Regions from separate parts of the Marinococcus halophilus genome, predicted to be linked through region 1. Evidence: predicted binding sites of a transcription regulator. Region 1 holds the regulator's gene; the other holds the start of a gene.
What was found. The regulator Rex, encoded in region 1, represses fermentation and respiration genes when NADH is low (regulators of the CRP and FNR family bind a similar motif). The targets are predictions, from matches to a motif close to TTGTGAAATATTTCACAA.

Region 1 (7,514 bases):
TCAATCTGTTCAATGCGGCGCTGCCGCTTGCGGGCCTCACGCTTGGCTGCTTTGTCGTCTGCAAATGAAGATTTTGCTGCCCCGGTGTCTTCAGGCTTTGGCCCTTCACGCTCAGCCTGGAGCGCCGCTTTTTCCCGTTCTTCTTCCTTTTTGAACAGATAATAGTCATAATCCCCGATGTAGTTGCGGACATCGCCATTTCCCATTTCAAGGATACGGGTTGCAATCCGGTTCAGAAAATACCGGTCGTGGGAAACAAACAAAATGGTGCCCGGATAATCAATCAGGGCGTCTTCAAGAACTTCCTTGCTGTCAAGATCGAGATGGTTGGTCGGCTCGTCGAGCAGCAGAAAATTCGACTTCTGCATCATCATCTTAGCAAGCGAAAGGCGCGCTTTTTCCCCGCCGCTTAAGTCAGATACCTGCTTCAGCACGTCCTCACCGGTAAATAAAAACTGGCCAAGCACCGTGCGGATGTCTTTTTCGTTTTCAAGCGGATATTCGTCCCACAGCTCCTGCAGCACGGTTTTGCCTGAATTCAGTTCGGCCTGCTGCTGGTCGTAATAGCCAAGGTCTACTTTACTTCCGAGCTGAATATGGCCTGCATCCGGCTCAAGCTCTCCCTTGATCGTTTTTAAAAAGGTACTTTTGCCCGTCCCGTTCGGTCCGATCAGCGCGATGCTCTCGCCACGCTGGGCCCGGACATTTAAATGCTCGAAGACGGGCGCCTTGTCGCCAAAGCGGAAGGTAAGGTCTTCTGCTTTTAGTACATCGTTGCCACTCTGCCGGTCAATGTCGAAGCGCAGGGAGGCAGATTTGCCGTCCCGCTGCGGTTTGTCGAGCTTATCCATTTTTTCGAGCTTTTTCCGCCGGCTCTGGGCCCGTTTTGTCGTAGAGGCGCGCACAATATTTTTCTGCACAAAGTCTTCAAGCTCGGCAATTTCCTTCTGCTGCTTTTCATAGGCCTGCATTTCCTGTTCAAACAGTTCCGCCCGTTTTTCCTGAAAGGCACTGTAGTTGCCGTAAAATAAGCGGGCTTTTTTATGAATGATTTCATACACCTTCGTCACGATCTGGTCCAGAAAATACCGGTCGTGGGAGACGATCAGGACAGCACCCGGATAGCTGCTTAAATACTGTTCGAGCCAGCGGAGGGTATCCATATCCAAATGGTTGGTCGGCTCGTCAAGAATCAGGAGATCGGGCCGGGACAGCAGCAGCTTGCCAAGGGCAAGTCGGGTCTTCTGGCCGCCGCTCAGTGACTGCACCGGTGTGTCGAGAGAGAAGCTGCCAAAGCCAAGGCCGGCAAGCACCGTGCGGATGTCGGATTCATAGCGGTAGCCGCCGCGGGCTTCGAATTCCTGCTGGCGCTGATCGTAATCGGCCATTAGCTTTTCGTAGGCTCTGGCGTCATCAATAATGTCGGGCTCAGCCATTCTTGCCTCCATGCGGCGCAGCTCGGCTTCAGCTTTTTGAAGGTGGGTAAAAACATCGAGCATTTCATCCCACATGGTTTTATCGCTGTTCAATCCGGTATGCTGCTCAAGGTATCCGAATGTCGTGCCTTTTGGCATCGTGACGGAGCCGGAATCATACGAGGATTCGCCAGCAAGAATTTTCAGAAGGGTGGATTTGCCGGCCCCGTTGTTGCCGACCAGGGCGACCCGCTCGCCTTCCTTGACTTCAAGTTTTATTTGATCAAGTACGGTTTCTGCCCCAAAAGACTTGGTGACAGCCGAACATTGAAGTAAAATCATATTTATATAGCTCCTTTAATTACAACTCTGATAATATCAGTGTATCGTACTTTTCCGTGAAACGCGAAACAGGATAAGTCTCGTGCATGACAAGCGTTTCGGTACGTTTTCACGGGGACACATGCTATACTGTCTACAGACGATGACAATACATTTAGGTGGAAATAACTATGAATACAGACCAGCAAAAAATTCCGCAGGCAACCGCAAAGCGGCTGCCCCTATATTATCGATTTCTAGAAAGCCTGTATGCAACAGGCAAAACCCGCGTTTCTTCAACGGAGTTGAGCGAGGCGGTGAAAGTGGACTCGGCAACGATCCGCCGGGATTTTTCGTATTTCGGTGCCCTCGGCAAAAAAGGCTACGGCTATAACGTCCAGTATCTGCTGTCGTTTTTTCGGAAAACCCTGGACCAGGACGAGGCAACGGACGTCGTGCTTCTTGGTGTCGGGAATCTCGGCAAAGCGCTGCTTCGCTATAATTTCTCCAAAAATGAAAACACTCGGATTGTGGCTGCATTTGATATTAATAAGGATATGGTGGGCGAGCAGATTGGAAATGTGCCGGTGTATCACACCGACGATCTGGCAGAAAAGCTTGAAGAACATAACGTGTCCGTAGCGATGCTCACGGTGCCATCCGCCGCCGCCCAGACAACTGGAGAAAAACTGGTGGAGGCAGGCATCAGCGGTATTTTAAATTTCACGCCGGCACGTTTATCCGTGCCGGCATCTGTACGCGTGCATCATATCGATCTTGCCATCGAGCTGCAGACACTCGTGTATTTTCTGAAAAATTATCCGCTGGACAGCGAATAGGGCTGCCGGGGGAAGACGTATATTAATCTATTAAAAAGGGACCGCCGAATACTGGCTGGTCCCTTTTGCTATTTCTTTTTGTTCTGCTCTGCCATGAGGCGCAGATAGTTGAAGCCCATAACGAAGTCATAGGCAGCAAAGGCGGCAAGCAGAATACTCCAGAATGACCAGGAGGACTCGCTGACGGAAAAATACGTAAACATCAGCAGCACTCCGCCCAGCACAAAGTAAAAAAGGGCAGCGGTGGAAGCTTTCATATTACATCAACCCCTGAACAAGCAGAATGAGTGCACCCTCGGCTTCACGCATAATACGCTCAATTTCATCCTGAAACAGTACCTGAATGCCAACCACAAACGCGTTCATGACAGAGTGAACGATAATCGGCACAATGATCCGTCCGGTTTTAACATACAAATAAGCAAACACAAAGCCGATCATGGTATAAACGAGCAGGTGCGTAAAATCCAAATGCACAGCAGCAAATATCAAAGAGCTGATGATGGCGGCAACGAAAAAGTTTGTGCGCTTGTACAGGGAGCCAAATATAGCTTTACGGAATACAAGCTCTTCAAGAATCGGGCCGATCACCGCCACGATAATTACAAAGGCTGGCATGCTGTTAACGAGCTCGATAATCTGCGCCGTATTTTCGGAGGCTGAATCAATGCCGAGCAGGTTCTGCTCAATCAGGCCGGCAACAATCTGACCGGCGTAGGCAAGGGCAAAGCCGATGAAAATCCAGGCAGTAGCGTTGGGCCATGGCATCTTCGGTTTATTAAACGCGAGCTGTTGGCCGCGTTCCGGGATTAACAAAATCAAAATGACAATTAAAGCGGTAATAAAGCTTGCAAAAATCCAGAAGTATGAAGCCTGCTGGTCGGAATCAAAGCTGCCTATAGCTAAAAGAGCCGGAACGGCAACGATGCCCGAGAGCTGCATAAGTACGTAAATGATAACAATGCTCCAGTAACGTGCGGCCATGGAAGGAAATCACTCCTAATCTTCGGTTAAATCTGTGTTAGAACGCTCCTATTGTATCACAGGTCTCTGCAGGAATAATAAAGAGAGCAACTGCGAATTTATGACAATTTTCAAATAGAAGGTTAACAAAGAGAGCAGCAGGGAATGTGAATGCAGGTGCCATCAAGCACCGGAGTGGGAAAAGACAGAAAAAATTTTCGGTTCCCTCTTGCAAACAAAGCCCAGGTTGATTAATATAATAATTGGGTTTAGCACTCGGGTTTAATGAGTGCTAACAAAATGGTGTTACTGTCGTTTCCGTTACATATAACGGACGATGAAAATATTCTAAGGAGGTTGTTTTCTTTGTTAAAGCCTTTAGGTGATCGACTCGTACTCGAACAAGTGGAATCAGAAGAAAAAACTGCTGGCGGTATTGTGCTGCCGGACTCCGCCCAGGAGAAACCACAGGAAGGACGCGTGGTGGCTGTTGGTTCCGGAGCTTTAAAAGACAACGGTGAACGCGTAACGCCGGAAGTAAGCGAAGGCGATATCGTCGTTTATTCGAAGTTTGCAGGCACAGAAGTAAAATACGACGGCAAAGAATATTTGATCGTTCGCGAAAGCGACATCCTCGCGGTAGTTCAGTAATCAGCTTCATTTCGAAATCAATATTTCATTAGGAGGATTTCATCATGGCTAAAGATATTAAGTTTAGTGAAAATGGCCGCCGCGCGATGCTCCGCGGTGTGGACGAACTGGCAAACGCTGTAAAAGTAACGCTTGGACCGAAAGGCCGTAACGTTGTTTTGGAGAAAAAGTTCGGTTCCCCGCTTATCACCAATGACGGTGTAACCATCGCCAAAGAAATCGAACTCGAAGATAACTTTGAAAATATGGGTGCGCAGCTTGTATCCGAAGTTGCCAGCAAAACGAATGACATTGCCGGTGACGGTACGACTACAGCAACCGTGCTCGCCCAGGCAATGATTCAGGAAGGCCTGAAAAACGTTACGTCCGGTGCGAACCCAATGGGTATCCGCCGCGGTATGGAGAACGCGACCAAGGTAGCGGTCGAGGAACTCCGTAACGTCAGCAAGCCAATTGAAGGCAAAGAATCCATCACGCAGGTCGGTGCTATTTCCGCAGGCTCTGAAGAAATCGGCCAGATCATTGCAGAAGCGATGGAGCGCGTAGGAAACGACGGCGTTATCACAGTCGAAGAATCCCGCGGCCTTGAAACAGAGCTTGAAGTTGTGGAAGGTATGCAGTTTGACCGCGGCTATGCTTCCCCGTACATGGTTTCCGACAATGAATCCATGACTGCAGAGCTCGATAATCCGTACATCTTAATTACGGACAAGAAGCTTACAAACATCCAGGAAGTACTTCCGCTGCTTGAACAGGTTGTACAGCAGAACCGTCCAATCCTCATCATCGCAGAAGATGTGGAAGGCGAAGCGTTGGCAACACTCGTTGTTAACAAGCTGCGCGGCACATTCAACGCAGTAGCAGTGAAAGCACCAGGCTTTGGCGACCGTCGTAAAGCAATGCTTGAAGATATTGCTACCCTTACCGGTGGTACGGTCATTACAGAAGATGTAGGTCTTGACCTGAAAACAGCGACAATTGATCAGCTCGGTCACGCTAACAAAATCACGATCGATAAAGACAACACAACGATCGTAGAAGGAAGCGGCGATCCGCAGACGATCAGCGCACGTGTTACACAGCTTCGTACGCAGATGGAAGAAACGACTTCCGAATTCGACCGTGAAAAACTTCAGGAGCGCCTCGCGAAGCTTGCCGGCGGCGTAGCCGTTGTTAAAGTCGGCGCAGCTTCTGAAACGGAAATGAAAGAGCGCAAGCTCCGCATCGAAGACGCCCTCAGCTCTACACGCGCAGCGGTAGAAGAAGGCATTGTCTCCGGCGGCGGTACCGCGCTGATGAACGTCTACAAAAAAGTAGAAGAAGAAATGAACAACACAACAGGCGACGAAGCAACCGGCGTGAAAATTGTTCTCCGTGCCCTCGAAGAACCACTCCGTCAGATTGCTCATAACGCAGGCCTTGAAGGCTCCGTTATCGTTGAGCGCCTGAAAACAGAAGCAGTTGGACACGGCTACAACGCAGCGACCGGCGAATGGGTAAACATGATTGACGCAGGCATTGTCGATCCTACAAAAGTTACCCGCTCCGCGCTGCAAAACGCATCGTCCGTATCCTCCATGTTCCTGACAACCGAAGCAGTTATCGCCGATATCCCAGAAGAAAATGGCGGCGGTGCCGGCGGCGGCATGCCAGACATGGGTGGCATGGGCGGAATGGGCGGCATGATGTAGGGCCAACAGGATGTTGGTCACCCGGACGGCTGCGACAGGACGTCGCGGCTTGCGTCCGGGCTCCGCTCAATCCTATGCTATAACCCAGTTTTAATGAAAATGAGCAGAATGCTAATATTTTGCTAACATTTGAATAGAATTTACTTTAAGCTTCTCATGAGTTCACTGAACTTGTGGGAAGCTTTTTTATATTGTTTTTAGTCATTAGGAGCGAAGGCTAGTACCTGTTAGACGAACAACCCAATCGCTAAAAAAGTAAACTGGATACTCGGACACAATAATCGTAAAGTTCTCAATAACTTCTCCAAATCCTCTCTTCAATGAAGTCAAAATCATCTAAAAGCTCTCTTCCATTAGATTTCTGGCTTTACTTTAATATGGTAAAATTTAGCCGATATATGTAAAAAAGGGGGGAGTTTAATGAGGTATAAAGAAAAGAAAAAATGGTATAAACGGATTCCGGGATATCGTTCCAGGGTGAAGTGGAAGATGATTACAGCTTCTATTATTTATGCTTTAATTTTATTTGTTATACTAGTTCCAACTGATTCTTCTACAGAAATAGCTGGGGAAAATACGGCCGAAGATGCTACAGAATTAGAAGCAGAAGATGCTACAGCAGCTACGGATAAGCAAAAGAATAACGAAGAGAAAGAAAAACAGAAAGCGAAGGAAGAGCGTGAGGCTGAGGAAGAGGCTGAGCAGGAAGCCAAGGAAGAGGAAGAGCGCCAGGCTGAAGAAGCCGAGCGGGAAGCAAGGAAAGAAGAAGAGCGCCAGGCTGAAGAGGAAGCGGAGCGGGAAGCCAAGGAAGAAGAGGAGCGTCAGGCTGAAGAGGAAGCGGAGCAGGAAGCCAAGGAAGAGGAAGAACGCCAGGCTGAAGAGGAAGCGGAGCAGGAAGCCAAGGAAGAGGAAGAACGCCAGGCTAAAGAGGAAGCGGAGCAGGAAGCCATGGAAGAGGAAGAGCGTCAGGCTGAAGAAGAATCCAGCGGATCTGCTTCCCAGGAGCAGGCGGTCAGGCAGGCTCAGAGTTATCTGGACTATACAGCCTTTTCTAAATCAGGGTTGATCGAGCAATTAGAATATGAGGGCTTTAGCACAGAGGATGCAACATACGCTGTGGAAAACATCACAGTGGACTGGGAGGAGCAGGCGGTCAGCCAGGCTCAGGATTATCTGGAATACACCGCATTCTCCGAATCAGGATTGATTGAGCAATTGGAGTATGATGGTTTCAGTTCATCGGAAGCGGCTCATGGTGTGACAAACGTCTCAGTGGACTGGGAGGAGCAGGCGGTGCTTCAGGCCGAGGATTATCTGGAGTACAGTTCTTTTTCAAGACAGGGCCTGATTGATCAATTGACCTTTGAAGGGTTCAGCACAGAGCATGCCACCTATGCTGCCGGCCAGGTTGGTTTATAATAGACATATTGATTTTAAGGGAACAGCAAAGGCTGCTCCCTTTATTCATAGGCAATGGCTTTTACAATGAAAAGGTATAAAAGAATGTTGAATAAACAAATGAATTTCATTTGGGAGGAAATGCTATGAAAAACATACGATGGGGCATTATAGGGTGCGGTAACGTGACAGAGGTGAAAAGCGGTCCTGCCTTTCAATTGGCCGAAAACAGCTCC
Region 2 (7,514 bases), on a different contig from region 1:
GTTCCTTAACGCGCTCGAATCCCATCAGGTCCCATAGCTGGAAGGGCCCTTTTTTCCAGTTGAACCCCCACACCACGGCACGGTCTATATCCTTAAAATCCGTTGCCGCTTTTGGCACATTCAAAGCACAATAGTAGAAATTGTTTCTAAGGGTTTCCCATAAGAACCTGCCCGCTTCATCTTCAGCGTTGTAGATGATGTCCATATTTGACTTCAAGTCTTTACTGAAGCTGTTCAGCAGCTCAAAATCAGGCTGCTTTGGCTGTACATATTCATTGCTTTCAGGATCAAAAACCAGCAGTGATTTCTTGTCCTTCTTATAAAAACCCTGCTTGGTTTTCCTACCCAGCGCACCCTGTTCCATCAGTTTTCCTGCAGTACTTGTCTCGTGGAAAAAATCCTGTTCTTCCGGATCCTGCCGCAGGCCCTTGATGACGGTTGTCGCAATATCAAGCCCTACCAGATCAACAAGCCCATACGTCCCGAGACTTGGCCTTCCGATACCGCGTCCCGTAAGTGCATCGACTTCCGCAATGGACAGGCCTGTTTTCTCTGCACGATACATAACATCGTTCATTGTCTGTGTCCCTATCCGGTTAGCAACAAATGCAGGCACATCGTTTGCTATGATGACACCCTTGCCCAGCACATCTGCAGCAAAGGCCTGGACTTTATTTGTGACTTCAGGGGACGTATTAGATCCAGGGATCACTTCTACCAGCTTCATAACCCGGGGCGGGTTGAAGAAGTGCATGCCGAAAAATCTTTCCTGCTCCGAATCATTAAAGACTTGGGCTATTGCCTTTATGGGAATACCTGAAGTATTTGTGGCAAATAACGCATCATCTTTGGCAACACGTCTCACCTGATCCCAGATGCTATGCTTTATTTCCACTTCTTCCTTTACCGCTTCAATAAAAATATCCGAGTCATCCTGCCCAGTTAAATCCTCTGTAAAATTGCCATAAGTCAAATTAGAGGCGAAGTTTAAATCAAATAACTGCGGCCGTTTTGGATCAGTAATCATATCATATGATTTTTTGGAAATCTTGTTTGGATCGCTCTCATCAACTGCTATGTCCAGCAGCTTCACCTTTAAACCTGCATTAACCAAAAGGGCGGCAATTTGACTGCCCATTAACCCCGCGCCTAAAACGGTTGCTTTTCTCATCGTCATGAAATAACCTCCATATTTCTGAAATTTATTTAGCCGCTCCCTGCAGTTATATAAATGCAGAATCCCCTGTTAATGCTCTCCCAATAACTAAGGCATTAATTTCATGAGTGCCCTCGTAGGTGTAAATGGCTTCGGCATCAGAGAAAAACCTCGCGATATCATATTCGGCAAGAATACCGTTGCCACCTGTAACGGCTCGTCCCATTGCAACAGACTCCCTTAATCTTAAGGCGTTCATCATTTTTGCGGTTGAGGTTGCCACTTCATCATATTCCCCGTTCCCCTGCATCCGGGCAAGCTGCGCAGACAGACTCATTGCATGGGATAGATTTCCCTGTATCATTGCCAATTTCTCCTGAATTAACTGGTATTTGCTGAGTTCTTTGCCAAATTGTTTACGTTCGGTCACATAATCCAGAGCTGCCCGAAGGGTCCCGGCTATCGCTCCTGTCGCCATATGGGCCACGCCAGCACGTGTGGAGTACAGCACTTTCGCAATGTCTTTGAAGCCATTAATATTTTGCAGCCTGTCTTCCTCTTGGACGACGACGTTGTTTAAGTGAATATTAGCATTCGGGACAATTCTCAAAGCGATTTTATTTTCAATAACATCCATATCCACGCCGTCCTGATCAGGCCGAATAATAAATCCCTTTGGTTTACCTGTATCCACATCTGTAGCAAAAACTGGTATAACATCCGAAATATGGGCTCCGCCTATCCATTTTTTCACACCGTTTATTACCCATTTATCACCCTCGCGCTTAGCCGTAGTTGCTAAACCACCAGCTACATCCGACCCGTGTTCAGGTTCGGTTAAAGCAAAGCAGGTCCTCAGTTCGTGAGATTGTAATTTCGGCACATAATACGCCACTTGTTCTTTGCTTCCGCCAAACAGGAACGCATTGTGTCCTAAACCCTGATGCACGCCCATCAAAGTAACTAATGAAACATCAAACCTTGCCACTGTATATAACATGAAAAACTGAAACAGCTGACTCGTCGTCCGTTCACCCTCCCGCCCTTCAAACAGCAGAGGGTTATTGAAATAATTCAGTTTACCCATATCGTTAAAAAAATCTTCAGGCACTGTTGCATTAGCCCAGTGATCATTAATTGAATCCCGGTATTTTTCTTCCAGCAGATCATTGAGTTGTTTTAAAAACTGAACTTCTCCTTCAGTTAACTCTTTAGAAATATTTAATAAATCTTCAGGATATAATTCTTTTATCAGTGCTTGTTTTTCAGCCATAGTATAGCCTCCAGTATATTCTGATAGCGCTTTCAAAAAATCGCTTAAAACAATTCGTTTTTCTGATTTTCTTCCTGTGCTTTTTGATTCACCATTTTTTGTAATTCCAGTCTGTCAGGCTTCGCGGTGGAGTTTAATGGTATATCCTTCACTTCCAGATACATTCGCGGTATCTTGTAGCCGGCCAGGTGCTCTCTCACATGTTTGTCCAGTTTGGCTTCGAAATCCGGATCGTCCTCTTTCAATTGCACTACTGCAGAAACAGATTCTCCAAATTCAGGACTTTCATATCCTACTACCACCGTTTGCCTCACAAGCGGATGTTCTGCTAATACACCCTCCACTTCGGAAGGCAGAACATTTTCTCCCCCGGTAATAATGAGTTCCTTTTTCCGGTTGATGATAAAGATATCTCCATCTTCATCCTGCCTGGCTAAATCACCTGTTAAGAAATACTCGCCTGCAAATGATTTTTCTGTTTCTTCCGGTTTGTTCCAATAACCTGGAGTAACGTTTTTACCGTTGATGGCCAATTCCCCAATTTCACCAGTTTCAACATCGTTGTGATTTTCATCCAGCAGGCGCACATTCATATACATAACAGGCTTGCCAATACTCATTGGTTTTTTTATTGCATTATCAGGTGTATTAACCATAACAAGTGGAGCTTCAGTTAAACCGTAGCCATTGACTAATGTGTAACCCATACTTTCAAATTTTTTCTGTACAGCCGGAAGCGGTGCAGAACCGCCCTGTATTAAGAACTCAACATTTTTGAAGCCCTGAATATCAAAATTGCCAGCTGCCAGCATGCCATAATACATGGTTGGTATGAGCATTAAATAATCGGGCTGGTATTTTACCATCAGATCATTTAATTCCTTCCCGTCAAAATAGCGGTGCAGAATCAATGTTCCGCCAGCCATTAATAACGGCAGCGACAAATCATTAAATCCCAGTACATGAAACATTGGAGTTGATACTATCGTTGTATAACCGGCATGTGTTTTATACGTCAACGCGGTATTGATCATGTTATTAACAAACGACTCGTAGGTGAACATAACCCCTTTTGGTAATCCTGTGGTCCCGCTCGTATATATTAAAGATGCAAGGTCGTCGCTTTCTACATCGACACTTTTAAACGGGCGGTGGTTTTCAGGATTAACAATGTCATCATACTCCGGGGAATCGATATCCATATGAATCAACTCTTGAGGGATTCCTCTCAGAGACTCCAGATGATTGGAGGCGTAAAAAATCAGCCTGGCATTAGAATCCGAAATAATGCTCTCAATCTCTAAGGATTTCAGCCGCCAGTTAATAGGTAGGAAAACGGCCCCCAGTTTAAACGAGGCGAACAGCAAATCCAGTATTGCCACGTCGTTAGGTGCGAATATACCGACTACATCCCCGCGTTTTACTCCCTGATCCTGCAAATAATTCGCTAAATTCTCTGCCCGGATGTTTAAATCCTGATACGACCATTCTGTACCCTTGCCCGGATCAATAATTGCTGCTTTCACTCTGTCAAAATCTGATCTTGTTTTAATCCAATCATAATTCATATTTATCTTCTCCTTTATCAATATGATTCCGATGTTGGATCGATTGCTTCAATTCCCCCCAATCATTTTGATAAATATGTTGGTCCATAATTTTCAACTCGTCAGAAATAATAGGATCAAAATCCACCTTTGATAGAATATCCCTCTGTAAATCCAGCCCCGGACTGATTTCAATTAATTTTAAGCCTTCCTCCACCAATTGGAATACAGCGCGTTCAGTTACATAAAAAACCTGTTGATTCAGTTCTCTCGAATACGCTGCGTTGAAATCTACACTTTGTACATTTTTTACAAATTTATGCGAGTGGCCTTCCTGTTCAATGATCAACTGGTTATTTTCACAACAAGACTGGCTGCCCGCAACCAGAGTTCCCGAAAAAATAATAGTCTTCACAGTTTGACTTATGTCTATAAACCCGCCACTTCCGCTCCTTTTATTGCCAAAACAAGAGACATTTACGTTTCCCCACCGGTCGATTTCCGCAAAACTGAGATAGGCTATGTCATGGCCGCCATGATATATAAAGTCCCATGTCAGCTCATGTCGCATTCTTGCGTCGAGATTATAGTTCATTCCAAAACGGTCTTTACTGCCAATAATTCCTCCGAATATGCCGGTATCAATATTAAGCTGAACCAAATTCTCCGCCTGCTCTTCTATTAATACATTTGGCAGCTCATTATTTATACCAAATCCAATACTGACTACATCCCCTTCACTTAAAAACTGGGCAGCCCGCCTTAAAATAATTTTACGGGAGCTAAGCTTCATAGGCTGCTCCTGTATATTACTCACCCGGTAATGACCTGATAAAGCAGGATCATAATAAGTCTGCATCACCTGCTTATGATATTCAGGGTTTTCGTTTATAACAACGTAATCCACGAGTTCACCGGGAATAAACACATCATGAGGGGGAAAGCTGCCGCTTTGAACAATTTCTTTAACTTGAACAATCACCTTTCCGCCATTTTGATGGGTGGCGGCCGCTACACTGTATCCTTCTCCCAAATGGGACTCATGAGTCATAAAAATATTCCCTTTTTCGTCAGCGTAAGTTCCCCGTAAAAGAGCTGTATCAATGCCAGGAAAGTCATAGTGTAAATATTCTTCTCCTTTGATTTCTAATACAGAGACTAAGCGCTCGGTGGTGACATCATTAACCATTCCGCCTGAATTTCTAGGGTCAACACTTGTATTTAAACCTATTTTTGTAATCATCCCCGGGGAGGAAACGGACTGATTCCGATATTGTACGGCGAGAATTCCCTGTGGGAAAAAATACGCTTCAATTGCGTTATTTTTAATCGCCTCAATAGTAGCTGGTGAGGCTGTGAGTAAACTCGTTATTAACCGTTTAATCATCCCCCGCTGAACGAAAGCATCAAGATCAATCCCGCCCTCGTAATCACTTATATCATTTGCCATGATAAACGTAAGGTTATCCGGGCTTCCCATTTCATCGTATTGCTCCACTACATGTTTTAATATTTCTGCTGGTAAATTTCCGACAGATAAAGCTGCGACGGAAATAATATCTCCAGGGGTAATAATGTTTTTCAAATCATTGTATGAAATAACTTGCATGTCCCAACCTCCCTACAGTATTTATCCTGCTATACCTTCACCATAAATGTACCCCCTTCTTTATCCTCATCCTACAGTTTTAAATTTATCATTTTATACAATAAATGTAAACGGTTTCAAAATATGCTTTATGGAAATAATTCAAAATTTGCTGTCTGATATGTCCATTTTGAGAAATAGTAGTGATCGAAAGATAACGATGGATAACCCCCCCAAAGATTGGGTATGAAGACATTGAGGAATTTTTAGGAATTATGCCCATTAAAAAGGAGAAGTAACCATGGCCATGTCTCGAAGCGCTTTACCGAAACGAAAATTATACCCGCTTGTGACGGCCGGGATGTTGCTGATGGCTGTCGTTCTTCTGCTAATAGCTCTTGATTACACCAGCCTTGGATTGCTGTTGTTAGGCTATGGCATAGGCATTCATGCTCTTATCCGAGGGGTTTTGGAATGGACGGAAAGCATTCGTACCTTCTACTGATGGTGGTTGGCGGGAGGGATTATTCTTTTAGTGATGATCTTTTTCCACTTGTTTCCCTGACGAGGCTGGGAAGAAGCATGTGTAAGGAGGTGCAGAAATGAAAGTTTTCTGTATGATCATTGGGATCTGTGTACTGACGATGATCCTTCAAGTAGGGATTAATGGCATAAATAATCTGTTGGATGGCCAGAACTTTTGGACGCACTGGACCGATCGAATCGAAATGGCATTGGGCCTGGGAGTGATCCTCGGGATCGGGGCATGGGTTCGTCGAACATTTCCCCTGAAGGAACAATAGAAAACGTATTTCATATGTTCCAATTACTTCTATCTACAAGTAAAGAAGCAATATTATATTCTTTATTACTCTCCGTTCGTAAAGACTGCTACGTCATCCACCATTGATACGCTATCATGACAGGTGCCAGACATATGAACGTTCCTCCTGCGACCCTCCAGTCGTACCAATAATCATCTTTATTATCGCTTTCTTTCTTCCATAAGTACGTTCCGAACGTCATATACAACAAGAAAAGAGGAACAACAACGAATAGAAGGGTCAAATGAATCGGAACTCCTCCAAGGTTAGTAATGGAGAGCAAAAGAAAAACGATAATAATGGCAAACCACCGCGTTACTTTTTGATGAGTATTATTCGCATAGTGTTTGGAGCGCTCCTGCCCATTGCGTTTCACATACCATCGCCGTGTCATATTCATCATTAAGGACATAACGGCCCCTATCAACAATAAGCTCGAGAACAGTTCCACGATAAACCATAGGTTTTCATCCATTAGGCTTCTCCCCTGCTGTTTTTTTATAATAACAATTAATAATATGATCTCTAGGTGCTTTTACACCTAACAGAACATCTAAAGATTATTCCAAAATTAAAATCGTCTGAAAATCTTAAATTATGGACCACACACCAAACACCCCATTTTGCCTCTGGAAATGGAGTGGTATGGTGGTGCCCTCTCCTCCCCGTTAAAAATATGTAAAATAACCCTGAAAGTGATTGGTAACTAACCCTGTAAAGCTAAAGGGTGCCTTTTCCCTATATTTCAAAATAGTAATTTTTAAGTAACGCTCTATGCTAAACTGGATAGCATAAAGACAATAAGCTATTCAAATTAAAAGGAGTACTTCCGAATATATTCAGTCGTATTAGGAGGTTGAATTCATTGGACAGTTCATCAGATGAAACGAAGATAATCATTCCCGAGGGGTGCGGTAATGCCCCAAGAAAACAAATAGTGATCGATTTTACAGTGGCAGTATTAAAACAGCGGATTGAAATTATTAAGCAATATTCGGATGAATCTATTACATGGTACCAGTTAAAAGACAAACAAAAAATAGAAGGGCGGGGTTCATTAATTGCTGCTTTGCAGAATGAAAATAGAGCAGGCATTGACTGTATCGAAATTTATCAAGTAATCACA

Region 2: fadX (fatty acid degradation protein FadX) is a predicted target of Rex. The motif match lies at 5,690-5,707, and genes of this name have one in related genera.

The regions. Positions count from the first base shown of each region.
Region 1 is NZ_FVZD01000004.1:7,154-14,667, forward strand. Features, by position in the region: gene B5066_RS01220 (ABC-F family ATP-binding cassette domain-containing protein) at 1-1,757, opposite strand, end outside; gene B5066_RS01225 (redox-sensing transcriptional repressor Rex) at 1,928-2,575, shown strand; gene B5066_RS01230 (DUF4305 domain-containing protein) at 2,644-2,832, opposite strand; gene B5066_RS01235 (CPBP family intramembrane glutamic endopeptidase) at 2,834-3,559, opposite strand; gene groES (co-chaperone GroES) at 3,905-4,189, shown strand; gene groL (chaperonin GroEL) at 4,234-5,880, shown strand; gene B5066_RS01250 (Ltp family lipoprotein) at 6,301-7,299, shown strand; gene B5066_RS01255 (Gfo/Idh/MocA family protein) at 7,425-7,514, shown strand, end outside.
Region 2 is NZ_FVZD01000006.1:1,371,044-1,378,557, reverse strand. Features, by position in the region: gene fadB (3-hydroxyacyl-CoA dehydrogenase/crotonase FadB) at 1-1,177, opposite strand, end outside; gene fadE (acyl-CoA dehydrogenase FadE) at 1,224-2,429, opposite strand; gene fadD (long-chain-fatty-acid--CoA ligase FadD) at 2,474-3,997, opposite strand; gene fadX (fatty acid degradation protein FadX) at 3,987-5,585, opposite strand; gene B5066_RS12945 (hypothetical protein) at 5,866-6,069, shown strand; gene B5066_RS12940 (hypothetical protein) at 6,167-6,367, shown strand; gene B5066_RS12935 (DUF4181 domain-containing protein) at 6,456-6,863, opposite strand; gene B5066_RS12930 (hypothetical protein) at 7,254-7,514, shown strand, end outside.